Regions from separate parts of the Lysinibacillus sp. BSL11 genome, predicted to be linked through region 2. Evidence: a T-box and tRNA genes for the amino acid it is inferred to sense, from the RefSeq annotation. Region 2 holds a T-box; the other holds one or more tRNA genes.
The links. A T-box is a leader RNA that pairs with one kind of tRNA and senses whether it is charged. The one in region 2 lies ahead of alaS (alanine--tRNA ligase), so its partner is inferred to be a tRNA-Ala.

Region 1 (5,150 bases), on a different contig from region 2:
ATCCCTCAAAGACGATGAGGTAGATAGGTTCGAGGTGGAAGTGTGGTGACACATGGAGCTGACGAATACTAATCGATCGAGGACTTAACCAAAAAAGTTTGAAACATTCAATGTATCGTTTATCCAGTTTTGAAAGAATAAGTCTTTCAGCTGAATAAGTGAAGTGATGATGGCAAAGAGGTCACACCCGTTCCCATACCGAACACGGAAGTTAAGCTCTTTAGCGCCGATGGTAGTTGGGGGCTTCCCCCTGTGAGAGTAGGACGTCGCTTCGCTTATTTTTTGTGGAGGATTAGCTCAGCTGGGAGAGCACCTGCCTTACAAGCAGGGGGTCGGCGGTTCGAGCCCGTCATCCTCCACCATTTTGGTCCCGTGGTGTAGCGGTTAACATGCCTGCCTGTCACGCAGGAGATCGCCGGTTCGATCCCGGTCGGGACCGCCATTATTATTGCCGGTGTAGCTCAGTTGGTAGAGCAACTGACTTGTAATCAGTAGGTCGTGGGTTCGACTCCTATCGCCGGCACCATTCCCTTGGAGGGGTAGCGAAGTGGCTAAACGCGGCGGACTGTAAATCCGCTCCTTAGGGTTCGGCGGTTCGAATCCGTCCCCCTCCACCATTTTAGGGGCATAGTTCAACGGTAGAATAGAGGTCTCCAAAACCTTTGGTGTGGGTTCGATTCCTACTGCCCCTGCCAGGTATTGAGGTACTCGTTCATAATACAGCTAATATAATTTATATAGTGGCGATTGTGGCGAAGTGGTTAACGCATCGGATTGTGGTTCCGACATTCGTGGGTTCGATTCCCATCAGTCGCCCCATTTTAAAATTGGGGTATAGCCAAGCGGTAAGGCAACGGATTTTGATTCCGTCATGCCTAGGTTCGAATCCTAGTACCCCAGCCATTTTTAATTTCATGAGCCATTAGCTCAGTTGGTAGAGCATCTGACTTTTAATCAGAGGGTCGAAGGTTCGAGTCCTTCATGGCTCATCATTTTTTAATTAGCATGCGCCCGTAGCTCAATTGGATAGAGCGTCTGACTACGGATCAGAAGGTTATGGGTTCGACTCCTGTCGGGCGCGCCAATAAAATCATGTTTACGGAATGTAGCTCAGCTTGGTAGAGCACTTGGTTTGGGACCAAGGGGTCGTAGGTTCGAATCCTGTCATTCCGACCATCTTTCATGATAAATGGGGCCTTAGCTCAGCTGGGAGAGCGCCTGCCTTGCACGCAGGAGGTCAGCGGTTCGATCCCGCTAGGCTCCACCATTGTAATATTTTTGGAGGTATACCCAAGTCTGGCTGAAGGGATCGGTCTTGAAAACCGACAGGCGGGTAACACCGCGCGGGGGTTCGAATCCCTCTACCTCCTCCATTTTTCGGGTCAGTAGCTCAGTTGGTAGAGCATTAGATTGAAGCTCTAAGTGTCGGCGGTTCGATTCCGTCCTGACCCACCATTATTGCGGGTGTAGTTTAATGGTAAAACCTCAGCCTTCCAAGCTGATGTCGTGAGTTCGATTCTCATCACCCGCTCCAAAATGGGCCTATAGCTCAGCTGGTTAGAGCGCACGCCTGATAAGCGTGAGGTCGATGGTTCGAGTCCATTTAGGCCCATCATTATTCCGAAGTAGCTCAGTTGGTAGTAGCACCTGACTGTTAATCAGGTTGTCGCAGGTTCGAGTCCTGCCTTCGGAGCCACGGCCCGTTGGTCAAGTGGTTAAGACACCGCCCTTTCACGGCGGTAACACGGGTTCGAATCCCGTACGGGTCATCAAGCATGTAGCACAGATGTGTGTTACATGCTTTTTTCTATTCTCCTTTTTCATGTTGTTGAGAAAAGATCACTAGCAGAAAAAGACACCTATTAGCAAGGTAAGAGGTTGATTTCCGTTCCGCCAGCTTCCTTTCCAGAGGGCGTCCGATGAGCCACTTCACTCATTTACGTTTGCTCCAGGGTCTCATCTGTGACGCTGGCTCCACTACAATCAACTTTTCTGCAAAGTGTCTTTACTTTACTTTTTTCATAGTAGCATAGCGATCAAAAAGCCCATTATCTGTATGCTTAGAGGAGATAAGCTCTTATTTTCAATGTGGAGTAGGGAATCAGTTACAACAGCCAGCCATAAGTGAACACCTTCAATTTATTTGTGGGATAAATGAGGAAGACTACTTGATTGCCGGGGTTAGCCAGAAAGAGGCTAACCGCAGCGCGAAAGCCAAGCGTCAGCAGCATGTAAGTAGCCTAAAATGGAAAGACTTTTATCTTTCATAAAAAATTCTATTGATTGCTTTGCTACAACACTATGAAGGTTATATGATTAATGTAGACTTTTTACAATAGTTAGGATCCCTCTCCCTTACATTCTCTTAAGAAAGAGAGTCTATAGAGTAAATTTGAACAAACTATTTCATATATAAAATATGTATGTTTTTTCAATTACTATTTTCATGGTGCTTGTGGTTTTGTTCCTCTAATATGAGGATAAGTGGAGGAATCGATATGAATATACAGGAGATAAAGCAATTTTTAAGTCTATATCAGACAGAACAAAATGAATCAGAATTTTGGTTAAAGAATAGATTACAGGCAGTTAAGGATGCAGGTGAATATCACCCAACAACAGAGGAGCTAGTTTTTGGCGCACGGGTGGCATGGCGAAATAGCAATAAGTGTATTGGACGTCTGTTTTGGCAGTCACTGCATGTAGTAGATGCACGTGATGTTTTAGATGAAAAGGCTATTTTTCAAAAATTACTAGAACATATTGATTATGCGACAAATCATGGGAAAATCCGTCCAACTATAACAGTGTTTGCTTCAGATAGAGTACGGATTTGGAATCATCAACTAATTCGTTATGCAGGCTATGAAACAGAGGCAGGCATTATTGGAGATTCGCAGTCCATTAAATTTACAAAAGTGTGTGAGTCGTTAGGATGGAAAGGTAAAGGAACTGATTTTGATGTACTACCAATCGTTATACAGGTGGATGATCGTGCTCCTCAAATGTTTGTAATTCCTGAAGAAAATATAGTAGAGGTTTCAATCCGCCATCCAGAGTCAATCGATGTGGAGAAATTAGGAATGAAGTGGTATGCTGTACCTATTATTTCGAGTATGCGTTTTCAAATGGCTGGAATTGATTTTCAAGCAGCTCCATTTAACGGCTGGTATATGGGAACAGAGATTGGTGCTCGAAATTTAGCAGATCATGATCGTTATAATATGTTACCTGCAATTGCAGAGATTTTTAATCTTGATACAACCAAACAAGCGTCTCTTTGGCGTGATCGTGCTTTAGTAGAACTTAATATTGCTGTTCTTCACTCATTTAAAGAAGAGGGTGTGAGCATTGTTGATCATCATACAGCAGCTCAGCAGTTTAGATTGTTTGAGGAGGCTGAAAAATCAACAGGAAGAGAAGTTACTGGCAACTGGACATGGTTAATCCCACCACTTTCCCCTGCCACAACTCACATATTCCATAAACCCTATGTAAATATATATCATACACCAAATTATTTTTATCAAAAACCATGCTATTAGTGTAAAGGAATTGTTTACTTTCAACACTTTTGATGAAAGAGGGCTTACTATGTTAGATCAGCAAATTCCCAATATCCCGTGGAGACAATTGACGACACCTTATGGTAGAGGTACAGCCATTCCTAAGCTGATAGAACAGGAGCAATACACACAACTAGCTGAATTAATCGAACATCAAGGTACACTGTGGCAGGTGACACTATGGGTTTTGCTTGTCCTGTTAAAAAAGCTTACTAGTAAAAAATTAGAGGTTGTCTCCTTACAAGAAATACAATTATATTTAGCTGTGGCACATGCTATTACGAAAGATTATCTCGACCCAGTCAATACTGTTAAAAATATGCAGGAGCTATTAGACGTCAACTATTTATGGATAGAAAATGAGGACAATGATGAGCAGGAGTGGGAGGAAGAAACGCCAAAGGGCTATGGAAAGCAAGCTTTTGTAGGCTATTACTATTATAGTTATTTGCTTTTACAAGAGGCTGTTCCTATTTTTTCTACTATAACAGCTCGTAATAATGAAGCATCAGAATGCCTTGCTGAATTGCTAACATTAATCCAGCAACTCGACAATTAAGTAATGTGTAAACACTATATAGAAATAAAGCAGATGGAGGAAGCTGAACCACCTGCTTTATTTAATTTTAATGCACATATTCATTCTTAGAAGCTCTCATTGAGCAAAAGAAGAGTAAAATTGCCACAACGACAAAGAGCCATCCCGCAATATTCCAACCACCAAATAAATCATGCAAGTAGCCAAAAAGAATAGGACCAATTGCGGCAAATAAATAACCCAAAGATTGTGCAAAGCCTGATAAATCTGCTGCTTCAAATGCAGTACGAGTACGGAGAGTGAAGAACATCATTGCTAGGGCGAATGAAGAACCACCTGCTAACCCTAGAAGAACCATCCACAGGACCCCAAGACTTGTCCATTCCATGACAACTCCAACAAAGCCTACTAAATAGAAGGATGTAAACATCAATACAAGTGGGCGTTGAGAAGTCATTTTACCTGCAATAATAGGCACTGCCAAAGCCATTGGTACTTGTGAGAATTGCATGATTGAAAACATCCAGCCAGCTTTATCAGGCGCTAAACCTTGAGCAATATAGATCTCAGGTATCCACGCTGCTGTTGTATAGAATAATAAAGACTGTAAACCCATTGCCCCTGTGACAGCCCAAGTAACAGGTGATTTCCATAAAGGTGTACTGGTCTTTTTAGATGTAGTAACTGGTTCTGGGTAATTTGACTTTAGTTGAGGTATCCAAATTAGGATTGTAATTAGAACGAGTATGAGTGCAATGGAAAGCGCACCTTGCCAGCCTAACGATGAATTAGCTATCGGATAGCTAATACCAGCTCCAAGGCCAGCAGTAAAATTCATGGACATGGTGAAAAAGGCCATTAATAAACCCACATGATATGGAAATTTCAATTTTAATAATCCTGGAATTAGTACATTTCCAAAAGAAATGGCTACGCCAATTAACACAGTACCCAATAGAAGTAATTCTGTCGTACCAAGTGAACGTAGGACAATTCCTAAGGCCAAGAGAAAAGTTGATAAAAATAATGTTAGCTCAAGCCCTAGT
Region 2 (25,467 bases):
CATTGATGATTTCTACAAATGTAACCGTTTTCCCTAGTGATACTACACTGTTATCTGTCTCGTCTTCAGAAATAATCACTGCATTACGAATCATTGATTTTAATGTTGAAATACGACCTTCTAAAAAGGCTTGTTCTTCTTTTGCAGAATCGTACTCAGCGTTTTCAGAAAGATCTCCAAAATCACGTGCTATTTTAATACGTTCAACGATTTCTTTACGTGTTTCAGTTTCTAATTTTACTAATTCTTCTTCTAATTTACGTTTTCCCTCAGCTGTCATAGGGTACTGTTTTTCATTTGCCAAAGTCCTTCACTCCTTGTTTCTTCAATATAAAAACATAAAACTCGACTAAATGCATGTGAGATGCACTTAATCGAATTTTATTATTTTTAAACGTTTTCAAATTACGCTTTGACCTAATAGTATGCATGCTTTTTCAAAATATGCATGTAAATATTGTCAATACCACTCTATCTTATTACAATACGTTGTCGGTTTCAAGAATAGTTTTAATTTTCGTTACCATTAAATCAATCGCGACCTCATTATCCCCACCTTCTGGAATAATGATATCAGCATAACGTTTCGTTGGTTCAATAAATAAATTATGCATTGGTCGAACCGCTGATAAATACTGCTCAATCACCGAATCTGTTGTACGTCCACGCTCTTTAATATCACGCATAATGCGGCGAATAATACGTAAATCTGAATCTGTATCCACAAATAATTTAATATCCATTAAATCACGTAAATCAGCATCCTCTAGAACTAGAATACCTTCTAGTATAATAACATCTACTGGTTCAACATGTATAACTTCTTCTGCCCTTGTATGCTGGACGTAATCATACACAGGTTTTTGAATTGGTTGACGAACTAACAACTTTTTTATGTGCTCAATTAATAAATCATTATCGAAAGCTAACGGATGATCATAGTTAGTTCCTAAGCGTTCTTCAAATGTTAAATGACTTTGATCCTTATAATAAAAATCTTGTTCAATTACCACAACAGAATGCTCACGGAAAACATCATAAATGGCGCGCGTCACGCTCGTTTTTCCGGAGCATGAGCCACCTGCGATTCCGATGACAACAGGGCGCTTCACTGCCATTAGTTATTCTCCTTTCGCATCATGTTATGCGGCTTCAATGGTGTATCACATTTAAATTTAACAATTTGTAATGGATGACGTGCTGCATCTAGGCTATTGCCATCCTCGTCCCAAATTTCACCCATTGTTAAACGGAAATTCTCAATTTCAGGACCAAAGAATTCTACTTCGTCACCAGGTTTAAAATAATTACGCTGTTGCATTGTCACTATTTTTGTCTCTGGATCATGCTCTAAAATAAGTCCAGCAAATTCATAGGTTGTTTTACGACCATGCACACCAAACATCTGCTCCTCAAAGCCAGGTGCATCATGGAAGAATGCTTCAGCCGTATCACGGTTAGCACATTTGTCTAATTCCTCTAGCCATTCACGTTTAATGTTAAAGTTATCTGGATCTGCACAATAAGCATCAATCACTTTACGGTACACAGAAACTACTGTCGCTACATAGTGAATGGATTTCATACGACCTTCAACTTTTAACGAGTCAATACCTAGCTCAATCATATGAGGAATCGCTTCAATTAATTTTAAATCTTTTGGACTCATCGCAAATGGTGCATGGCTCTCATCGAAAAGTGCTTTTTCTTCACCATCTTCTAATTCATATAGATCATAGTCCCAACGGCATGATTGGCAGCATCCCCCTCGGTTTGAGTCACGAGCCGTCATATGATTAGAAAGAACGCAACGACCAGAGTAGGCAATACACATTGCTCCATGGACAAAGGCCTCAATTTCAATGTCGACCTTTTCTTTCATCAGCTTCATTTCTTCTCCGCCGACTTCACGTGCTAATACAACACGATGTAAACCTTCCTCTTTCCAGTACTGGACGGCCTTCCAGTTGGACAATGATTGCTGAGTAGAAAGGTGAATTTCAAGCTTAGGTGCTGCTGTACGACATGTTTCAATAATGAGCGGGTCTGCTACAATAATACCAGTTACGCCCACTGATTCAATATCCTTTAAATAACGCTCTAAGCCATCCATATTTTCATTGTGGGCAAAAATATTTGTTGTTACATATATTTTCGCACCATATTGATTGGCAAATTCTACACCTTCACGCATCTCTTCAATTGAAAAGTTATCCGCATTCGAACGTAGGCCAAACTCTCGCCCACCGATAAATACAGCATCTGCTCCGTAATGGACAGCTATTTTTAATTTCTCTAAGCTACCAGCTGGAGCAAGTAGTTCTGGTTTTTTAGTAATGACACGTTTACCGTTGACAATCTCACGGATTTTGTCATTTTGCTCTAACGCTAATGCCATGTTATTGTCCCCTCCTAGTAAACTGTTTCCTTGAAGATAAAGCCAGTATCTAATGGTCTAATAGCTGGTTGAATATCTTCAATTTTTGCTAATAAATCGTCTTTTATTTCTTCATATGCGTCTTCTGATTCGTCAAAATACGTATCGATCGCTTTTCGATAAGCTTCTGTTACCGCGACTACATAGTCTGGTGTTTGAAGTACACCTTCAATTTTCAGCGCATCGATGCCACCTTCAAATAATTCGCCTAGTTCATCAATCATACACATATCATTTGGACTGAAAATATGTGTACCATTCACATCTTCATATATTGGATATTTATTATTTCGTTCATCATCATGTAGGAACATATTACGATTTTCTTGGCGATTTTCAATAGCCATTACTTTATCTTGATATAAGAAATAATGGCCGAGTAATGGGCGTTTTGATTGGAACATACATGTCATGCCATGTACTTGTACTTCAATTTCCATTTCAGTATTTTCTTTAATCTCTAATACTTCATCAAGAGAAAGCTCACGCGCTAATACGGCACGCGTTGCACCACGTTTCCCCCAGTAATTAGCTGTAAACCAGTTTGTAGCTGTCGTTTCTGGATTCCAATGTAACGGAATCGTAACACCTTGCTCTCTGCGAATAATGAGTACCGCTGGATCACCGTAAATTAAACGGTCCACACCGATACGTTGCATTTCTTTTAAATAATCAGCAAGTGCCTCTAGTTTCTCATTATGGAAAAGTGCATTGACTGCAACATATACCTTTTTACCCGCTTCATGAATAAGCTTTGTCGCTTCTTCTACTTCTTCAACTGAGAACTCTCCTGCTAGACGTAGACCAAATTGTTGTTCACCAATAACAAAAGCATCTGCTCCAGCGGCTAAAAGTGCTTTTATATGTTCTAATGATTGTGGTGTCACAAGCAATTCTGGTTTTTTCATAGTAGTCACCTCTTCAAACATAGTAATAAACCATCACCGACTGGTAAAAAAGCACTTGTATAATCTGGGTGCTGCATAATCCAATCCGTGAAGCTTTTTAAATTGCGAATCATTGTTCGCTTACGACGTGGAACATCCTTCAACTCTAAATCAGACAAACCATGCATGTACATATTATCGATATACAATACCCCACCTGATTTTACTAAAGGTGCATACTTTTCAAAAAAGCGTTGGTATTGTCCCTTCGCAGCATCAATAAAGACCGCATCGAATGTTGTGTTAATGGCCTCGTCATCCACTTCTAAAGCGTCACCCTCAATGACCGTAATTCGATCTGATACAGTCGAACGTTTAATATAGGCTTTTGCCCTTGCTACACGATCTTGATCACGTTCAATTGTAACAATTTGGACATGAGGCAATGCCTCTGCCATACGAATAGCAGAGTAACCAATTGCTGTACCTATCTCTAAAATTTTTGACGGATTTTGAATACGCAACAGTTGATTTAATGCATCAATACCTGCTAGCTGCATGATCGGTACGTGATGCTCCTCCGCATATGCTTCCATTTCTAAAAGCAATTCATTACGTGGCTGTATAAATGATTGTATATATGCATCTGATAATTCCATTGTTTCCACCCTCATTTAAAAGGCAACGAGCGTTTGCCGTTGTCTGTACTTCATCATTTATCAACAAAAAGAAAAAGACCAAACGTGATGTCTTGGTACTTTGCCATACAAAAATGAGCAATTGCTTCGATATGCTCAAACAATTGCCACCACGCATATTTGTCCCGCATAAATGAACGGATTGATCAAAAATCACACTTTATAATAGCATGAAAATAGAAGGAAAGCTATTTTTCTTTCCTTCTATCCATCTGTTTGCTATACGATTTTTGTTCTTCCTATACGTTTACTCTTCTTTTCGTAAATATTTTTCTACCTTCTGCAAATGCTCATCATAGGTTTTCGAGAAGTGGTTGACACCCTCTTTATCTGCTAGGAAGTAGAAATAATCTGTTTGACTTGGATTTAATGATGCCTCAATCGAAGTTTTACCTGCACCCGCTATTGGACCAGGTGGTAGACCTTTATTTTTGTATGTGTTATAGGCATTATCCACTTCTAAATCCTCATATAAAACACGATCCTTGTGATCACCCAGTGCATAGAGCACGGTTGGGTCTGTTTGTAGTGGCATCCCTTCATTGATTCGATTATAGAAGACACTTGCAATAGTCTCTCGATCCGTTTGAGCAGTCGCTTCTTCTTCCAATAATGAAGCAAATGTTAACAGCTGATGTACGGACATTTGTTTTTCAGCTAATACATCACTATAGTTCTTCACCACATTGTTCATGGCTGCTATCATCTCTTCTACAATCGCTTGTAAGGATGGTTTTTCCTCATAATAAGAATACGTAGCTGGATATAAATAGCCCTCTAAGTCATAGCGAATATTGTCAGCTAAAACCGCCTCTGTAACTAGCTCAGGATAATTAGCCATCATTTGTTGAACAAATGTGTCACTCGTCACAAGATCCATAAATTCTTTTTGTGTGTACGGTGTTTTCTTTTCAATCACTTTCCCAATTTGTTCAAGTGTTAAGCCTTCTGGGACCGTCATCGTAAAGACAGGCTTACGATATACCTTCCCTGTTTTCAAGCTTTCAATAAGTTCATCAAAAGTCATTGCCTGTGTTAAATCATAATTTCCCGCTTGAAATTGTGATTCATTTTTAAATTTTGCATAGTACTTAAAAACACGTGCATCTTTTATGACACCTTTTTTCTCTAGTAGTGTTGAAATGGAGGACAAACTAGAGCCAATTGGTACTTCTACCGCAATCGTTTTCGTTGCATTAGGGTCTAGTGGTTTTAAAGCACCTTTTACATAATTGTACCCAAATAAACCAACAACGCCAATTATTAGTACGAAAACAATGGCAATAATTGCGACGATTTTTCTCACGATTTTTACCTCAGATTTTCTTTCTTGCATTTTTGAAAACATTTCTTGTTTTTTAGAACCGTTATCCACGGGTTTCCCCCCTATCACTATTCAATATCATACTAGAAATCAACTTTCACGACAAACAGAAATCGACAATTCAGGAGAAATTACATATGTAAAAAATCTGCCAACAACTTTCGTTAGCAGATTTTTGAGCATTCTAGAAATAGTTTATCCTATAAAGTGTTTAATACTTCTTCTACAAATTCCCATTCTTCATCTGACTCAATCGGGTATAATTCTTCAATCTGGCCTTCATTTCCAGCTATATATTGGGCAGCAAAAATATCACGCTCATCAATCGGTTCATCTGTTGCTGGCACATATAATACATACGATTTACCGAATTGCTCAGACGAAAACGTATGAATGACTTCGCACACTTGATCTTTTCCTTCTTCGTCTGTCACAGTAATTAGCTGTGGTTCTTCTTCAAATTCATCAAGTAATGTTAACACCACTTCATTAATCATTTCCCATTCTGCATCTGTTTCAACAGGCTGTAAATTTGTCATCTCACCTGTATTGTCATCATAATCAAAAGTCATCGCCGAAAGGTCTCCTGGAATTTCTTGACCGGTTTCATCTAGAAGGGAAAATAACACATAGGACTTGTCCTCCGCATCAAAGGTAATGACCACACGACACTGCTGTTCCTTACCATCTTTCCCAATGATCATAAATTCTTGCGTTTCTTCATTCATCCTGTTTCCTCCTTTATGACAATTTGATGTCATTTATTAAATCGTTTTTGAGGCTATACACTTTAGAATAGCTTCTCCTATTTTTGAGCAAGTTTTCCCTGTTTAGGAGCTTTTCTTCTCTACATTTGAGCAGGCTCTCGAAATTTTCGAGCGTGGCTTTGAGCGGAGCCTCCATTCATGGAGCGGTGCCACTCTAATTCTAAGCGAATCCTCTAACTTTATGAACGTTTCCCAACAATTGTGGATCAAATTCACACATCTACAATGCATTCATTCCTCCATTTAACAATCCTTCTACAATAGAAAAGCTTCAATAAAAAAGGAACAAGGACTGCAAGCTGCGATCCTTGTTCCAAGCTTTGAGTTAGAAGATTAGTCTTCGTTTTCATCCTCTAAAGCGTTTAAAACGTCCTCTACCATATCCCACTCTGCTTCAGTTTCGATTGGTGTTAATTCACCATCTTCACCATTTTCAGATGGTACAAATGAAGATACAAAGATTTCAACTGAGCCATCTTCATCTTCCTCTGCGCCTACCATTGAGTAAAACACATATGATTTGCCAAACTCTGGAGATTCATGAACGTGAATCACTTCACAAAGCTGCTCGTTTCCGTTTTCGTCAATCACTGTAATGTGTTGAACATGTAGTTCTTCTTCATGGTTATGCTCGTGTGCCATGCATAGTCACCTCATCAATTAATTTTTGCTATCTAAGTAGCCTTGTAAAATCATCACAGCTGCCATTTTATCAATGACCTGCTTGCGCTTTTTGCGACTCACGTCCGCTTCGATCAGCATACGTTCAGCAGCCATCGTCGTTAAACGTTCATCCCATAATTTGACCGGTAGTGAGAAATGCTCTTCTAATAGCTTTTTATAGTTCTCAGAAGCCTCTCCACGCGGTCCAACCGTATTATTCATGTTTTTTGGAAAACCTACAACAAATTCTGTTATAGTATATTCCTTTACTAGCTCAGCGATACGGTCAATACCGAACTCACCATTAGCCTCATCAATTTTTACGGTTTCAATACCTTGGGCGGTCCAACCAAGTGCATCACTTACAGCAACACCCACAGTTTTTGACCCAACGTCTAATCCCATAATTCTCATTTCTAGTCCTCGTTATTCTTTTTGATATAAAATTTAACAAGCTCCTCTAGAATTTCGTCACGCTCAAGCTTGCGAATTAAATTACGAGCATCCTGATGGCGAGGAATATACGCCGGATCACCAGAAAGTAAGTAACCAACAATCTGATTGATAGGGTTATATCCCTTTTCCTCTAATGAAGAATGAACTTTCAACATTACCTGCTTGACTTCCTGTTCCATTGATTCTTCTGGAAAATTAAATTTCATCGTTTGATCAAATGAACTCATGACCAGCACCTCGCTTTCAGAAATAAGGAGATGTGCAAACAAGCTCATCTCCAATTTCTCTTTATTATAACATGTTTTGGTGAATTAATTAAATGGATTTAACATAATCATACACAGAAAGTAGTGCTTCATCAAGTTTTGATGCATCTTTTGCACCTGCCATCGCCATATCCGGACGACCGCCACCTTTACCACCACATGCTTCCGCAACCATTTTCACGATATTTCCAGCATGGTAATTGCCACCAACTAATTCTTTTGATACTCCAGCACATAGCATAACCTTATCGCCATCCACTGCTCCAAGAACGATAACAGCCTTTGGCATTTTCGCCTTCAAATCATCCATCATCTGACGCAGTTGGTTATTGTCTTTTGCTTCTACCTTTGTAGAAAGAACTGTGACATCTCCAATTGTTTGTGCTGCATCAACAATTGCCCCAGCCTGAGCATTGGCAATTTTTTGAGATAATGCTTCGTTTTCACGTTGTAATTCTTTGTAGTCTGCTTGTAATGCCTGTATTTTTGTGACAATATCTTTAGCATTTGCTTTTAATAATGCTGCTGCATCATTTAATAATGCTTCTTCTTCTTTTACTGCTTCATAAGCAACTTTTCCTGTAACAGCTTCTATACGACGAGTACCTGCACCGATACCACCTTCTGAAACAATTTTAAAGAAGCCAATTTCAGAAGAGCGTTTAACATGGATACCACCACATAGCTCAATCGAATAATCTCCGATGGATACTACACGTACAACATCTCCATATTTTTCACCGAATAATGCCATAGCACCCATTGCTTTTGCTTCATCAATGCCTTTTTCTTCAATAATGACCTCTATATCATCCCACACTTTTTCATTTACAATACGTTCAATTTGTTGTAATTCTTCTTTAGTAACTTGACCAAAGTGAGAGAAATCAAAACGTAAACGGTCAGGTCCTACATATGATCCAGCTTGGTTTACATGATCACCTAGCACATCTTTTAATGCACGTTGCATAATATGTGTTGCCGTATGGTTTTTAATGATTAAATTGCGGTCATCACGATTGACCACTGCTTGCACTGCATCTTCCACATGCATTTCCCCAGATTCAACTACTACTGTATGAAGCGGTTGACCATTCGGTGCTTTTTGAACATCTTTTACGACAGCCGTAAAGCTATCATTTGAAATAGTACCACTATCGGCAATTTGGCCTCCCATTTCAGCGTAGAATGGTGTCTTTGCTAAAATAACCAATGCTTCCTGACCTTCTGAAGCGACTTTCGCAACTTGACCATTGACGATCATTGCAGCGATTTCAGTATTAACAGTTAACGTATCATAGCCAACAAATTCACTTGCAACCGTTAAGTTTGCTAATACTTCATTCTGTACTTGCATCGAATCAACATCTTGTCGTGCAGCACGCGCGCGTTCACGTTGCTCTTCCATCGCTGCCTCAAAACCTTCATGATCTACTTTCATGCCTACTTCCTCTGCATATTCTTCCGTTAGCTCGATTGGGAAACCATAAGTATCATATAAACGGAAAGCATCTGCTCCTGGGATGTAATCATGACCGACTGCTTTTTGAGATTCCACTACTTCATTAAAGATAGCTAAACCACCATCTAATGTTTCATGGAAACGAATTTCTTCATTTTTAATGACACGTTGAATAAATTCGCTTTTCTCTGTCACTTCTGGATAGAAGTCTTCCATAATTTTACCCACAGTTGGTACAAGTTCAAACATAAATGGTTTTTCAATGCCAATTTGTTTAGCATAGCGAACCGCACGACGTAGTAAACGACGTAATACATAGCCACGGCCTTCGTTTGATGGCAGGGCACCATCACCTATAGCAAATGCTACTGTACGGATATGGTCTGCAATCACTTTAAATGGTGTATTAATATCTTCTTCTGAGCCAAAGATTTCATTTAAGTCTACTTCGCCAGGTCGTTTATATTTACGGTTGGCAAATTCCTCGATTTTTTCAATGATTGGCATAAATAAATCAGTATCAAAGTTTGTTGGTACATTTTGCACGACGGACACAATACGTTCTAAGCCCATACCTGTATCAATATTTTGCTTTGGTAGTGGCGTGTAAGTGCCATCAGGATTATGGTTAAATTGAGAGAACACAAGGTTCCAAATTTCAAGGTAACGCTCATTTTCTCCTCCTGGATACATTTCAGGATCATTTTCATCTGAGCCGTATTCTACGCCGCGATCATAAAAAATCTCTGAGTTCGGACCAGATGGACCTTCTCCGATATCCCAGAAGTTCCCTTCTAAACGAATTAAACGTTCTTCTGGAATACCGATTTCCTGATGCCAAACATCATAAGCTTCCTGGTCTTCAGGGTGAATCGTGATAGATAATAATGCTGGATCAAAGCCCATCCATTTTTTATCTGTTAAAAACTCCCAAGCGTAATGAATTGCTTCTTTTTTAAAGTAGTCACCAATAGAGAAGTTTCCTAACATTTCAAAGAATGTATGGTGTCGAGCTGTTTTCCCAACGTTTTCAATATCGTTGGTACGAATCGATTTTTGTGCATTTGTAATACGTGGATTATCAGGGATAATACGGCCATCAAAATATGGTTTCAAAGTTGCAACACCTGAGTTGATCCAAAGAAGTGATGGATCATTTATTGGCACAAGTGGTGCTGAGGGCTCATGATGATGCCCCTTTTCTTTAAAAAATTCCAAATACATACGGCGAATATCTACTGCTTTCATCGGATAATTTCCTCCTATTTTATATTGTAAAATCACGATACGAGTCCTGCGATCTACCGAAGAAAATAAAAAAAGCCCTCATCCCCAAAAAGGGACGAGGACTTGTCATTAGTCTCGCGGTACCACCCTAGTTGTAAGTAAAAATCTTACTTACCTCTTTAGCACTTGTAACGTCAGTGAACGGCAGGGATTAGCTGCACTCTGGAGTAGCTTTCGGCATTTGCTGTTGTGAGGATTTTTTCAGCCTAGAAATCCCTTTCTTGTACACACACAAATACGTACTTTTTCCATCATCGTTTTTACTTTTTCTATCGAAAATTATAAAAAAAATCTATTGCGCTGTCAATTAGTACTAGTATGACTAACACTAACTAAGCAATCATTTTTTTGAAATATATCCACATACCCCATGTAAAAATAACTAAGAAGGCGCTAATTGCAATCGTTGTATAAGGGGTATCTTGATAAGGTAAAGGTACATTCATTCCAAAAAAACTAGTAATTACTGATAGTGGTAACATAATTGTCGAAATGACCGTTAATAAATTCAGCTTTTCAATGGATTTCCCACTGATAATTGAAAAATACGTATCAAGCGTGCTGTTCACTAAATCGCGATATGTCTCTGTGGAGTCGACAATACGTTCTAGATGGTCATTCAAATCTTTATAGAATGGAATATTTTCTTCTTGAATGTCAAATTTCCACTGGCCATTGATTGTAGAAAAAATTCTCCTTTGTGGCATAATGGCCTGACGAATTAAAATAATTGTCCGCTTCAACGCAAGAAATTCCTCTGTCACCACTTTTGGTTGATAGTCATAAATTTCTTCTTCTAGTTCATCTATACGTGCGCGAATTCGTTCTAATACTGGGAAGTATTCGTCTGTAATACCGTCAATAATAGTATGCAATAAAAAATCAGTACCCTTTTCTAAATATCTTGGGCTATTGACACAAACATTCTCCATTTTCCCTAGCCATTGCAACTTTTGTTTATGCACAGTCACAATATAGTTTGGTCCCATAAAAATATTTAACTCAACTGTTGTAATTTCATTGTTACTTTTCTCATTATAGATTGGTGCATGGAGCACAAAAAATTTATAATCACCATAACTATCCATTTTTGGACGTGAGCCTTCATGTAAGCAATCTTCAACTGCTAGTGGATGAAAGCCAAATACATCTGCTATATTGTTCAATTCATTATAACTATAGGCATATAAATCTACCCATAATAAATCTTCGTTATGAATAGGGAGTTTTAAATCAATCATATTGAAATCATGTTGGACTGTCTTGCTGCTGCTATTATAATAGTGGATTTTAATCATTGCATTTCACCTCATGTTTGTTATTGAGGGAAACAAAAGGTCATCCTTATCACCTTTTGTCTGCATCGGTGATCAGAAATCGATGACTTTTTATATGTTTCCGTTTGCCTAAATGATACTTATTCGGTTCAGGACTACTATCCATTTCTCATCACCTTCCTTCCATAACAAAAACACGCCTTCTACGAATGAAGGCGTGTTGAATACACATATCAAAAAATAGCAATAAAATACATTGCATGCTTGTTACCTTCAAACGTTGAGTTTTAGCACTATGCGGCATAGGAATATGTCCAGCTACGTTAAAAAACACCTTATTTCGATGATTTCTGTTGACCCATTGGCGTCTCTCGACATTTTTGGGTAGTAGCGTATCTCCAGCATAGGAGCCTCACCTAACGAAGGGAGTCTTATTTTTTTATTCCTGTAAATGATAACGGATAGTTTCACAACTGTCAAACTTTCTATCAATCATTTTTCAGAAAGTCTTCTACTCTTTGCACTAAATGCTCTCGTTGATAAGATTGATAGAGCAAGCTAGATAAACGTACAGGATCACCAAAGAAAAAGCGTTCGTACAATGTCTGTCTTGTGCCAAAACTACTCATCGTTAAATCCCAAGCTAAACGGAATTTCTTTACTCGCTCTTCTCCTTTGTCTTTGAATGATTGCAAATAATGTTCAAGATCACCGTCATCTACTGCAAATGCATGTTCAGTCGGTATAGACATCAAGCCACTTGCTCCTAGTTGCTGGATAATTTCCGTAAAAGTTGGATAAACTTTCGGGAAAATTTGAATAGCTACTTGGAGGGTTGCAAGGTCAGGTCGAATAAAGCCAAAATTATCTCTTTGTGCATCCACTTCTGATTTGATTAACAGTGCTTTCATCGTTTCTAATGGCACAATCACATCCACCACTTTTTGTTGTACATGTTGATAGTCTCCGATGTTAATAGTGTCCACTATCGATTGCACAACCCCAAGTACAAATTCGGTCTTGGCAATTTGGCGAGATAACACTTGATGTAATGTGTAAGCTTGGAAGCCACTGACATTCATAAATTGATTGGCCACTTCTATATTTTCATAGTAAAAAACACGTTCCCATGGGACAACTACATCATCAAACACAACGATTGCATCCATTTCTTCAAAACGAGCACTTAACGGATAATCAAAGGTAGAATCTCCCCCTACAAACGATTGCCGACATAAAAACTTTAAGCCTTTAGTATTACTTGGAATAGAAAAACCGAAACCTTTTCCTTCATCATAGCCATTTGTCGATAAAACAAGAAGCTCATCTGTTATGCCACCCTGTGTTGCTAGTAATCTTGCCCCTTTAATGACTAAGCCCTCACTTGTCTTCCCAATGATTTTAGCAGCAATGGTTACTTCTTCATCCTCATAGTAATAGCGTTTGCGATTTACCTGTGGTTCAATAAAGGTATGTGTCATCGTAATATCATTCTCGCGAGCATACTCATAGAACTTTAGCAAATGCTCTGGGAAACAATTTGGCTGCTCTTTTAAAAAGTCTGACGCTGATGCAAGGGCCATTAATGTTGTATTCATATAATCAGGGCTTCTCCCCATAAAGCCTTGTGAAGATAATGCCCATTCTCTTGCCGCATGGCGCCTTTTCACAAGATCTTCTTGCGTCAATACTTGAAGAAAGGACATGCCAACTTTCTGTTTGCTAGTTGGCGATTCATAGGTCATTTTTTCAAGAAGTGCCTCTTGATGTTGTAAATCAAAAAGTTTCGCTTGACTCTGAATAATTCCTTTAAAGGCAGGATGTTCTGACACCTTCCCTGTCACGATTTTCCCATCTATCGAAATATACGTTTTTAAAGCATCAATTCGTTCAATATACTGCTGCCCTGTCATTATTGGCATGCTGTCACCCCTATACATTCCCTATGTTTTTGTACTTATCTAGTATATGAAATGTCCAAATATTAGGTGACGATACATCAATTAGAAAAACCCGATTAGACAGTCTAATCGGGTATATTTATTTTAGTCATCCAAAAAATCATAGGGAGAGACATTATTCATACCAATCATTGGATGAATAAAAGGGGCTGTTTCTACTGTTAGCTTTTGTTCAATGGAAACAGGCTCCTGCGACACTTCATTTTCAACTGACATTGCCTCGACTTCCACAAGTTCTTCCTCAATTTCCATTGGGTTAAGTCTTGCACGTAAAGAGGTGAAACGCTGTAGGTCATCTGTACGTTGTAAACCATCTGCAAGTACATCTGGTTCACCACATAAAATCAAAAAGTTTTTAGCACGTGTAATACCTGTGTATAAAAGATTACGCCGTAACATTTTGGAATACCCTCTAACCACTGGCATAATGACCGTTTGAAACTCAGAGCCCTGTGATTTATGGATGGAGCAACAATAAGCTAGTGTCAATTGATTGAGATCGCTTCGTTGATAGGTCACTTCAATGCCATCAAAGGATACGATCAATAAATCTTGTTTTTCGACCGTCTCTTTCGCCTTAATAATACTAATGACCTCACCCATATCTCCATTAAAGACATTGCTTTCTGGTTGATTGACAAGCTGAAGAACTTTATCCTTTATTCGATAGGTTACATCCCCAAAGACTAGCTCTTTTCGTGTTCCAGTATCATTTGGATTAATAAGCTCTTGAATCATTTTATTTAAATTATCTATCCCAGCTGGTCCTTTATACATGGGTGCCAACACTTGGATATTACGGATTTCCTGACCCTTTGCGACAGCACTTTTGACAACCTGTGTTACAACGTTGGCAACTTGATCGGCTGAAGCCTTAATAAACGAACGATCAGAGGTTTTAGCTGTTAACTCTTTTGGAATCGTTCCTTTTTTTATTTGATGGGCAAGTTCAATAATCGTTGAGCCTTCTGCTTGTCGGTAAACATCTGTTAGTTCGACGGTTGGTAGCTGCTTGGATGCTAATAAATCCTTTAATACCTGTCCTGGACCTACTGGTGGAAGCTGATCCTGATCTCCTACAAAGACAACTTGAACATCTTCATGTAAAGCTTTTAATAATTGATGGGCAAGCCATGTATCAACCATGGACATTTCATCCACGATAATCAGCTTACCTGTCACTTCACGCTCTGTTTCTTCCTCTTTTTCTTGCCCTGTAAAACCGAGCAGTCGATGAATGGTCATCGCAGGTAGCTCTGTTGATTCGGCTAATCGTTTAGCAGCACGTCCAGTCGGCGCACAAAGAATAATCGGAAAAGGCTCCTCTTTTTGAGCATACTCTTTTGGATTTAAGGATAGGCCATGAAGCTTTGCATACACTTCTACGACTCCCCGTACAACAGTGGTTTTCCCCGTACCAGGACCACCCGTTAATATCATAACAGCTGAATTTAAAGCCTGCTCAATGGCATTCGCTTGTGTTTCTGCATAGGTAACATTGAGTAGCTCCTCTGTTTCTCCAATGGCTTTTCGAATTTCATCTTTACTAAAATGTTCAGCCTTATTATTCCGTTCGATAAGCGATAAGATTTTCGATGCAATCCCTACCTCTGAAAAATACAGTGACGGTAAATATAACCTTGTCTCTTCACCACAAATTTTGCCTTCTTCACGGAGTCCGATGCAGGCTTGAGAAATATCTTCGAATGGTATCTCCTGTCGTTGGCTTTGTTCAAGCATTTCCTTAACGAGCGGTAAAACATGTTCTGCATCTAGATAGACATGTCCATCTGATAAAGCTGCTGTATTTAAAATATGTAAAATCGCTGCTTTGACACGATCAGGATGTTTACCAGTTATACCCAATTTCGCACCTAGCTCATCAGCTCGAAAGAAACCCACCCCTTCCACATCTTCAATTAAGCGGTATGGATTTTCTGTCAGTAATTCAATGGCTTCTGTTCGATAGGTTTGATAAATTTTCATGCCAAGCTGTGGACCAAATCCCCACTCATTCAATTGAATCATGATCCGCTCTAAACCTAAGTTTTGCTCAATGGTGCGGTGAATGACTTCTTTTTTTTCAGCAGATAGACGCGGAACAGCATCGAGGGCATTAGGATCTTCTAAAATAACACGGAGTGCATTCGCACCTAGTTTTTCAACAATCGTTTCAGCTGTTTTTTTCCCGATCCCTACGAAGAGGTCACTAGATAAATAATGAATAATTCCTTGCTCAGTTGCAGGCACCTCTTTCGTAAATGTCTCAATTTGAAATTGAGCACCGTATTTAGGATGCTGTTTTAAAATACCAGTAAATCGATATTGTTCGTCCATTTGTAGTGGGGGAAAATAACCAACAACAATAATTTCTTTATCTTCATATTGCAAATTCGTCTCTTGAATTTTCACACGTACAATCGAATACATATTTTGCGCATTATGAAAGATAGAGACGATCGGACGTCCGAGTATAAAAAATTTATTGAGTTCAAATAAATCTAAATGATCTGTCATGTTCGGTCCGTCCTTTCTTATAGTTTTCAATCTTTTTATTTTACCATAGCCACATGAAAATATCGCAGACAAAAATAGATTCGCTTCGTTATTTTTACATTATTTTGACAAATGACAATTCTCTGCCTTTATCCTCCGTTCCATGCTATGATTAATATGAATTAGTTGCACGGAAGGATTGTGAAATTATTGGAATTTAGACCTTGCATCGATTTACACGATGGCAAAGTAAAACAAATTGTAGGCAGCACTTTGGGATATACAAATCAAGCAGTTGTTGAAAACTTTATTTCTCAACATGACGCTAGCTACTATGCACAAATGTTTGCCCAAGATCGTTTAACAGGTGGACACGTTATTATGCTAGGCTCTGGTAATGAAGAAGCTGCCCTATCCGCTCTAACAGCCTATCCTCAAGGCTTACAAATAGGTGGTGGCATTACGGCTGACAATGCTCAAAAGTATATTGATGCAGGTGCTTCGCATGTCATTGTCACATCCTATATTTTTCATGATGGTCAGCTCGATTTAGCACGTTTAAAGCGTTTAAATCAATTAATTGGTAAAGAACACCTTGTCATCGATCTCAGTTGTAAGATGCGTGACGGGAAGTGGTTTGTCATGACAGATAAATGGACTACATTTAGTCACTTCGAAGTCAATGCTGCGTCGATTGCCTATATTGAAGATTTTTGTGATGAGCTGTTAATACATGCTGTCGATGTTGAAGGAAAAAAGGGTGGCATGCAGGAAAGCTTGGTACAGGACTTAGCTGCTTGGACATCTATCCCAGCTACTTATGCAGGCGGCGTTCGTTCAATCGGAGACTTAGAAAGATTTAACCAATTAGCTAACGGAAAACTTCATGTAACCATTGGGAGTGCGCTCTCTATTTTTGGTGGCGATTTACCTTATACAGATGTAGTAGAATATTGTAAAAAAGGTGGGATTTTGTGAAGCTTATTTATAAAGATTATGTTTTTCCATTTCAAGAAACAAATTTAGAGAGAATTATAGATGGTAAATATTTCAAAGTGAATAAAAAAGATAATTCTCTTGCAATTCAAGTGCAACTTGACAACGAACAAATGTTATTGGAATTTTCAAAATCACTAAAGGCAACATGTGGGTTCTTACGTGATCAAGAAACTGAGCCTTATATCGGAACCTATATTGATTTACAAGTTTTCGTTGATGAGTTTAATAAGCGTTATAACTTAAATGCTGAAATTATTAGTTAAAACATGGGGACAGATGGTTCCCTTTGTTTTAACCTCAAATCCTCTTCTGCATTCTTCCTTGCCCCTATTTCTGAAACCTTTTCATTGTCATGTGAGTTATATATTGTATAGCATAACCATAGGGGGTTTACATGACAAAACTACATACTCAATATGTCCTTCCTTACTTTTTTATGCTCCCTGCTCTTCTAATAGGGATGATCACCATGATCTCCTATGGCGTAGGCTTTCATATTTGAATACAGAACTTGTTCATCTGGGTTGTTGGCATTAGTTTTTGCTATGGAATGTCAACAAAAACTACCCTAAAATTTTTAGATATTAGCCCTCTTTCTATTACAACTATTTTAATCGTTTTACTCATTATGCCCTTTTGGTTTAATGGTATAGAGGGTGTCCATCGATGGATAACTTTTGGCCCATTTAATTTTTATATAGCTAGTATTAGTTTGCCTATATTAATTGTTTATTTAGGGAAGCTTTCAATCAATAAACATTTATCATTTACGATAGGATTCATGTTCCTCATAGAAGGTATATTATTAATGCAACCTGATGCAGGACAAATCACTGCAGTTGCTTGTGCATCCACTATTATTTTATGGAGAGCTATAGAAAATTCGATTTGGAAGTACATTTCACTGCTCTTATTCGCTTTTTTGTCATCGCATCATGGATTTTTCTTGATCATTTAGCTCCAGTACCATATGTGGAGCAAATTATTTTTTTAGTGGCTGACATGGGCAGTATTTTGCTTTTTTTAGGTGTTTTAGCACTCCTATTGTTAATTTATCCATTCTTTGTCCCATGGAAAAAAGATACCTTGTCATTAGCTTTAGGCTTATATTTTCTAATGACAATCCTTGTCACGTTCGTGGGTCATTTTCCTATGCCTATTATGGGCTATGGCATTTCACCAACTATCGGCTATCTCATTGCCATCACAGCTATACAAAAAATAAAAATCGAACAAACCAAAAAAGAAAGGATTTACAAACGATGAAAACTGAACTAGAAGTAAACACTTTAAAATCATTTCAAACTGAATTAACACGCTTCTTTTTAGCTTACAAATTTGCTCTACAGGAAGTGGAAACGAAAATTAATATATTACAAGAAGAATTTAAGTTAATTCATGAATATAATCCAATTGAGCATGTATCTACACGTATAAAATCACCTAAAAGTATTTTAACGAAGATGATGAAAAAAGAGCTTTCTCCATCAATAGAGGCTGTGCGTGAAAATATCCGCGATATAGCTGGTGCTCGCATCACCTGTTCCTTCGTGGAGGATATTTACAAGGTAAGTGCCATGTTACAAGCACAGCATGACATGGAAGTTGTTGAGGTGAAGGATTATATAGCCAATCCAAAAGAAAATGGCTACCAAAGCTTACATCTCATTATTAAAATTCCTATCTTTATGTCAGACCATATGGAAAAGGTCTATACTGAGATCCAAATTCGTACAATTGCAATGGATTTCTGGGCAAGCTTAGAACACAAAATTTATTATAAGTATAACAAAGAAGTACCTGAGCATATTCGTCATGAATTAAAGGAAGCCGCCCTACAAGCAGCTGAGTTAGATCGAAAAATGGAGCGACTGAATAAGGAAATCAATATTTTAAAAGAAAATGAAGCCGAGCCTTCATTGCTAGACAGTACCCCAATCGCACATTTAGCGAAATACTTAACGGAACTACCTGGCAATAAAATAATTGATGACGTCCTATTCAAAAAGTAAATTTATTCTATGGTTTAGTCATCAAATGAAAAACCACCTCACACGCTGCTTGACCACAGAATGTGAGGTGGATTGTACTAGTTATTTGCTATTGCGCCTTCCTTGTGGATTTCGTTGCTACAAAAAAGGAGAAAATAAGTGCACCAATAGCAAAAATAAAGGTAGCTATATATACATAACTGACGCCATTGGCAATAGTGTCCTTTAAAAAGCTTACTTCTTCTAAATTAAACCCACCTTTTGCAAATTCACCATTTAATTGAATTTCACCTTTTCCTAATGAAGTCATTTTTTCACTTGTTGCTAGATTGAAAATCATACCAAATAGCGCTGCACCAATCGCTTGGCTAAATGTATTTGTAAAGGAGTTCAAACCAATTGATATACCAAGTTGCTTTGGATCAGCCACCTTTTGTATGGAAATCATTAGCATCGGCATAATAAAGCCCATCCCTAGTCCAATTAATGATGATGCGAAATAAACGCTGAAATCATTAGAACCTGAAGATAGTCTTGCCAACAATAGTGTACCCGTAACAAGTAAAATCGTACCCATTTGGATAATGCGTTTATTTGTTAAACGACCGATTAAATAACCTGCCATAATCGAGTTCACCGTCCAAAAAATAGACATTGGTGTTAATAATAAACCAGCCTGCGTTGCATTTTTGCCTAAAACACTTTGGGCAAATATGGGAATATAAACGGTCACACCAATGACAATAGACATGCCACTTAAAGTTAATGCATTAATGACCATTAGTCGTCCATTTTTAAACAGTGTTAACGGAATAATTGGCTCCTCTGCTCTCAACTCCACCCAGATAAAAATACTTAGGAATACAAGAGCAACACCATACATTAGCAGCGATTGGCCTGATAACCAAGTTTGTGTTTTACTGTTTTCGATAATAACAAACAGTAACGCAACCATGCCAATTGTAAAAAATACTGCACCTAAGTAGTCAATTTTACGCTTCACTGCCTCTAGTTGTTCTTTATAATGTTTAGCAATTAAGTAAATAGAGGCTAAACCAAACGGTACATTAATGAAGAAAATAAAGTGCCAAGATACTTGGTCAACAATAAAGCCGCCAAATAATGGACCTACTACACCAGAGACGCCCCATACCATACTTAAATAGCTTTGTCCTTTGGCACGCTCTTTTTCAGTTTTAAACAACTCACCAACCATTGTTAATGTGATGGGCAAAATTGAACCTGCGCCAATACCTTGAATTGCTCGAAAAACAATTAATTGCTCCATGGATTGAGCTAAACCACATAACATAGAACCTACTAAAAAAATAATGATACCTGTAATAATCATCCGTTTACGGCCAAATAAATCAGCTAATTTACCAAAAATAATCGCCGCTATGGCTGAAGCTAGTAAATAAGCAGAATAAATCCAGCTTATTAAGTCTACACCTAATAAATCAGCCGTAATACTCGGAATAGCAGTACTAACAATAGTTCCCTCAATTGCAGCGAGTGCTGTTACAAGTAATAGTGCTATAAATACTTTATTCATTCTGTCACCTTTTCCTTTCCTGCATGACATACATTACCAAGTTTGAACTAGAATTAAAAGAGAAAGGGATTTAATTTATAAAAAAATAAACGATGTTTTTCTGTTTTACTAGATAAAATCAATAAAAAAGCAGCAGGAATGTTAATCAACATTCACTCGCTGCTTATTATCTATCAGTTAAATCGTTGAGCAATCATATCGTAAATATAACGTGCTTGGTCATATTCAGGTTGTAAGGTAAAGGCTTGTTTCAAATGATACATGGCATCTTCTGTTTGTTCAGTGGACACGGCATATAGTACGCCTAAATTATAATGTGCATCGGCATTATTCCAATCCTGTTCAATCAAGAGATCCAGTTCCTTCTTCCCTTCATCAAACATTTCTAATGCACATAGTACTATCGCATAAGCTAAACGAATCTGTGTATCTTCTGGAGCAATCTCTACTGCACGTTGTAAATAAGGTAATGCCAATTTAGAGTTATCCATACGTTCAAAGCATTTCCCCATCATATAATAGACATCGGCACCTTCAATATGATGGTTTAGCGCTTGCTCATATAGCTTCACAGCCTCGGCATAGCGTTCAGCATTGTAATATAAATTGGCTAGACCGTAATAGGCTGTAGCTGCTGATTCATCCACAGTGATTGCCTTTTGGAAGAAACGTTCTGCACGTTCAGTATCCTCTAATACGGCTAATAAATTGCCGAAATTTACATACCCAATAGCATTTTCAGGCTCTGCCTCAATTGCTTTTGTAAATAGTTGAGCAGCATCCTCATAACGTTTTTCTTGAAATGCTTGGATGCCCTGTTCATTATAATTCATTTGTTCTTCACCTCTATGTAGCGAAAGACTGCTTTTAGGAAGCCAAGAGGCCATAAAAGCAGTCTTAACGCAATTTATCCAACATATGTTAGTTTTTCATTACTTTTAAAGACTTCATCAATCGTTCCGCCACCCATACATTCTTCTCCGTTGTATAGCACTACAGCTTGGCCAGGTGTAATTGCACGTACAGGTTCTGCAAATGTAATGTGTGCACGCCCATCTGGTAAAATTTCAACTTCTACTGGTGTATCGGTTTGACGATAACGGAATTTTGCTGTGCAAGAAAATTTCCCAGGCAATTTTTTTGTCGAAGTATAGTTCATTTTCACAGCTGTTAATGATGTTGAATACGAATATTCATTGTCAAAGCCTTGTCCGACAAGTAGAACATTACGTGCTAAATCTTTTCCTAGCACAAACCAAGGTTCACCGTCTCCACCAATACCAAGCCCGTGTCGTTGACCAAGTGTATAGTACATTAAACCATCGTGTTGGCCCATTACAACGCCATCCATTGTTTCCATTTTGCCAGGTTGAGCTGGTAAATATTGACTTAAGAACTCCTTGAAATTACGTTCACCGATAAAGCAAATGCCTGTTGAATCTTTTTTCTTGGCCGTAGCAAGGCCTGCTTCTTCTGCAATTTTTCGTACTTCTTTTTTCTCTATATCACCAATTGGGAACATTACATGCGCTAATTGCTCTTGCGATAACTGATTTAAAAAGTATGTTTGATCTTTGTTATCATCAACGCCACGTAACATTCTTACTTCACCATCACCACTACGATCAATTCGTGCATAGTGACCTGTTGCTAAATAATCAGCGCCAAGGTTCATGGCATGCTCTAAAAATGCTTTAAATTTAATTTCTTTATTGCACATAACATCAGGATTTGGTGTACGCCCTGCTTTATATTCTTCTAAAAAGTATGTGAACACTTTATCCCAATATTGTTTCTCGAAATTGACAGCATAGTATGGGATACCAATTTGATTACATACTTTTATCACATCGTCATAATCTTCCGTTGCTGTACAAACACCGTTTTCGTCCGTATCATCCCAGTTTTTCATAAAGATTCCGATTACTTCATACCCTTGTTGTTTTAACAAGTATGCCGCCACCGATGAATCTACCCCACCTGACATGCCGACAACAACTCGAATTTGAGAGGGGTCACGTGTTTCTTTCATTGTGGTCACCTTTTCTTTTATCTAATTACAGTTTATGTTTCAATATTTTAACGAAACATAACATAGGTATTTTGCAAATTATTTTTTAGCTAGTTTTTTCACGATTTGAGCCGTTTTTTCTGCTGCATCTTGAATATCCTTTTCCGTTAAACCCTGCCCAAAGCTGAATCGGATGGAATTTCGTAGCTCCTCTGCACTTTGTCCAAACATTGCTACTAACACATGTGATGGATCAATCGACCCAGCGGTACATGCAGAACCACTAGATACACAGATTCCTGCCATATCAAGATTCACTAAAAATGATTCTACTTCCATGCCCTCAAAGCTAATATTTAAAACATGTGGCAATGACTGCTCTTCATCACCATTAACATGGAATGCTAGCTTTTCCTGTGAAAAAACAGCAAGCATAATTTGCTTAAAGTGATTGTATAGTGAACGCTTTTCTTCACGCAACTCATTTGCAACTTGCACGGCAGTCGCAAAAGCTATAATGGCAGGTATATTTTCAGTACCTGCACGACGTTTTTTCTCTTGTGCGCCCCCAAGAGCGTAACTTGCTAACGGTGTTCCTGCTTTTTGATAAAGGAATCCAACACCTTTTGGACCGTTGATTTTATGAGCAGATACACTTAATAAATCCACCTGTAATTCATTTACATTAATGCACTCTAAGCCATAAGCCTGAACCGCATCTGTATGGAATATAGCACTATGCTCACGCAATAACGCGCCAATTTCAGCAATTGGCTGAATCGTTCCTACTTCATTATTTCCATACATAATTGTTACTAAAATGGTATCATCACGAAGGGCTTTTTGGACATCCTCAACCGCGACACGCCCTCTTTGATCGACAGGTAAATAGGTCACCTCAAACCCATCACGTTCAAGTTTTTCACAAGTATGTAATACTGCATGATGCTCTACTTGCGTTGTAATGATGTGTTTTCCTTCATTTGCACGGGCATAGACAGTTCCTAAAATTGCCATATTATCAGCTTCTGTGCCACCACTTGTGAAAATAATTTCCCCTGCTTGCGCACCAATTGATTTCGCCAATAGCTCACGCGCATCATCTAGATATTTCCTTGCTTCTCGACCAGCTTTATGAATACTCGATGCATTGCCAAATACCTGCTGCATAGCAGTCGTCATCGCTTCTATTACTTGGCCATTCATTGGAGATGTGGCCGCATGATCGAGATAGATATATGAATTCATGTTGAAAACTCCTTTTTAAACTCTGTGACATCCGCCAGAGGCTTTCGCTTGATTCAGTTAATGCTTGTAAAATCAATACAAGTATTCTTCACCCACTATGACAGGGAGTCTTCCGTACTTGGTGGTTCATTTTAGTACAAAAACATTTGCTGAATCGAGATAAAAGCACAAAACCCACATCACTCATCGTAAAAATAGTCATTGGGATGTGAATAGTTCACAATCTCCCAATAAGATGAAGTGAATGCAGGAGTAGCGCTTTAGCTTAAACTATTTTAAATATAGAACATGTAGCCTTCCACTACATTTTCTTCTGTATATTGTGCTAAATCTTCAATTGTTGTTGTATCTAACACATTTTTTACTGCATCACGAATACGTAGCCATAATTCACGTTGCGGTGCTTCTTCATTTTCAATACCCTCTACTGGTTGAATTGGCCCTTCTAGCACACTAATAACATGGGCTGCTGAAATTTCGCTAGGTGGATTTGCTAGCATATAACCACCATAAGCACCACGTACACTTTTTACTAAGCCTGAATTACGAAGCGGAGATACTAATTGCTCTAAATATGCCTCTGAAAGTTCCTTTTCCGCCGCAATTTTACGCAAAGGAATTGGCCCTTCCCCATAATGCTTTGCTAATTCAATCATAATTGTAAGCCCATAACGGCCCTTTGTTGAAATTTTCATTTTATCACCCTCAATTAGTCTAGTCAAAATACTACCAACAGTATATCATAATCTCCTCTTGATGAACTCGGAAATACACCTAGAAGGATATGATATACTAATTAAAGCGATTCAAAATCGTTTAAAATCCATACGAGTACTTTATTTTAGCGTAAAAAAATGTATGAAGCAAAAAATGACAATGACAGAAAGGGGAAGTTATTTTGCACAATGAACCACTCGCTTTTCGAATGCGACCTTTAACCCTTGATGAAATTGTTGGTCATCAGGATTTCATTGGTCCCAACACAGCCCTTTATAAAATGATTCAAAATGAACATGTCCCTTCCATGTTGCTATATGGAGAACCTGGAATCGGTAAAACATCCATTGCCAATGCCATTGCAGGAAGTTCCAAGCTCCCTTTCTTCGCACTTAATGCCACACGAGCTGGCAAAAAAGATGTGGAAGATATTGTACAAGAAGCCAGAATTTCAGGGAAAGTAATACTTTTCTTAGATGAAATTCACCGTTTCAATAAATTACAGCAGGATACGCTGTTACCACATGTAGAAAATGGATCAATTGTATTAATTGGTGCCACGACAGAAAATCCCTATCATGATGTTAATCCAGCGATTCGTTCACGTTGTGGAGAAATTTACCAGCTAAAACGCTTAACGAAGGAAAATTTAATCGAACTAGTTGAAAAAGCACTTGCTGATGAAAGACGGGGATTAGGTAAGTATCATTTTGCCTTAACACCATCACAAATTGAACAAATTGCAGCCGCAGCAAACGGAGATGCACGAAAGGCATTAACTTTGCTAGAATCTATTTACTATGCCAGTGACGAGGTGGATGGACAAACGGTTGCTGCCGACCATGTTATTGAACATCTCATTAGTCGAATTGGGGTGTATGGCGATAAAAAAGGATCACATTTTTATAATTTACTATCAGCCCTGCAAAAGTCTGTGCGTGGTAGTGATACTAATGCTGCTCTGT

Region 1: it encodes a tRNA-Ala, which carries the amino acid that the T-box ahead of alaS (alanine--tRNA ligase) is inferred to sense. The anticodon was not compared.

What each region holds. Positions count from the first base shown of each region.
Region 1 covers NZ_JAVGCX010000024.1:4-5,153, forward strand. The annotation lists partial or broken rRNA gene RCJ95_RS21775 (23S ribosomal RNA) at 1-92, shown strand, start outside; rRNA gene rrf (5S ribosomal RNA) at 160-275, shown strand; tRNA gene RCJ95_RS21785 (tRNA-Val) at 287-362, shown strand; tRNA gene RCJ95_RS21790 (tRNA-Asp) at 367-442, shown strand; tRNA gene RCJ95_RS21795 (tRNA-Thr) at 451-526, shown strand; tRNA gene RCJ95_RS21800 (tRNA-Tyr) at 534-617, shown strand; tRNA gene RCJ95_RS21805 (tRNA-Trp) at 622-695, shown strand; tRNA gene RCJ95_RS21810 (tRNA-His) at 744-819, shown strand; tRNA gene RCJ95_RS21815 (tRNA-Gln) at 829-903, shown strand; tRNA gene RCJ95_RS21820 (tRNA-Lys) at 917-989, shown strand; tRNA gene RCJ95_RS21825 (tRNA-Arg) at 1,008-1,084, shown strand; tRNA gene RCJ95_RS21830 (tRNA-Pro) at 1,100-1,176, shown strand; tRNA gene RCJ95_RS21835 (tRNA-Ala) at 1,192-1,267, shown strand; tRNA gene RCJ95_RS21840 (tRNA-Ser) at 1,281-1,373, shown strand; tRNA gene RCJ95_RS21845 (tRNA-Phe) at 1,380-1,455, shown strand; tRNA gene RCJ95_RS21850 (tRNA-Gly) at 1,461-1,534, shown strand; tRNA gene RCJ95_RS21855 (tRNA-Ile) at 1,539-1,612, shown strand; tRNA gene RCJ95_RS21860 (tRNA-Asn) at 1,620-1,696, shown strand; tRNA gene RCJ95_RS21865 (tRNA-Glu) at 1,698-1,769, shown strand; gene RCJ95_RS21870 (nitric oxide synthase oxygenase) at 2,499-3,545, shown strand; gene RCJ95_RS21875 (hypothetical protein) at 3,595-4,125, shown strand; gene RCJ95_RS21880 (CynX/NimT family MFS transporter) at 4,193-5,150, opposite strand, start outside.
Region 2 covers NZ_JAVGCX010000001.1:344,516-369,982, forward strand. The annotation lists gene greA (transcription elongation factor GreA) at 1-304, opposite strand, end outside; gene udk (uridine kinase) at 480-1,118, opposite strand; gene RCJ95_RS01775 (peptidase U32 family protein) at 1,118-2,398, opposite strand; gene RCJ95_RS01780 (peptidase U32 family protein) at 2,413-3,345, opposite strand; gene RCJ95_RS01785 (O-methyltransferase) at 3,351-3,983, opposite strand; gene mltG (endolytic transglycosylase MltG) at 4,270-5,397, opposite strand; gene RCJ95_RS01795 (DUF1292 domain-containing protein) at 5,547-6,074, opposite strand; gene RCJ95_RS01800 (DUF1292 domain-containing protein) at 6,447-6,755, opposite strand; gene ruvX (Holliday junction resolvase RuvX) at 6,774-7,190, opposite strand; gene RCJ95_RS01810 (IreB family regulatory phosphoprotein) at 7,193-7,459, opposite strand; gene alaS (alanine--tRNA ligase) at 7,548-10,208, opposite strand; T-box leader at 10,296-10,511, opposite strand; gene corA (magnesium/cobalt transporter CorA) at 10,580-11,545, opposite strand; M-box (ykoK) riboswitch at 11,790-11,955, opposite strand; gene hpaB (4-hydroxyphenylacetate 3-monooxygenase, oxygenase component) at 12,013-13,446, opposite strand; gene recD2 (SF1B family DNA helicase RecD2) at 13,570-16,002, opposite strand; gene hisA (phosphoribosylformimino-5-aminoimidazole carboxamide ribotide isomerase) at 16,192-16,959, shown strand; gene RCJ95_RS01840 (hypothetical protein) at 16,956-17,243, shown strand; gene RCJ95_RS01845 (hypothetical protein) at 17,869-18,246, shown strand; gene RCJ95_RS01850 (GTP pyrophosphokinase) at 18,243-18,992, shown strand; gene RCJ95_RS01855 (MDR family MFS transporter) at 19,081-20,526, opposite strand; gene RCJ95_RS01860 (tetratricopeptide repeat protein) at 20,700-21,359, opposite strand; gene mnmA (tRNA 2-thiouridine(34) synthase MnmA) at 21,434-22,558, opposite strand; gene RCJ95_RS01870 (cysteine desulfurase family protein) at 22,637-23,785, opposite strand; gene cymR (cysteine metabolism transcriptional regulator CymR) at 24,061-24,480, opposite strand; gene RCJ95_RS01880 (replication-associated recombination protein A) at 24,684-25,467, shown strand, end outside.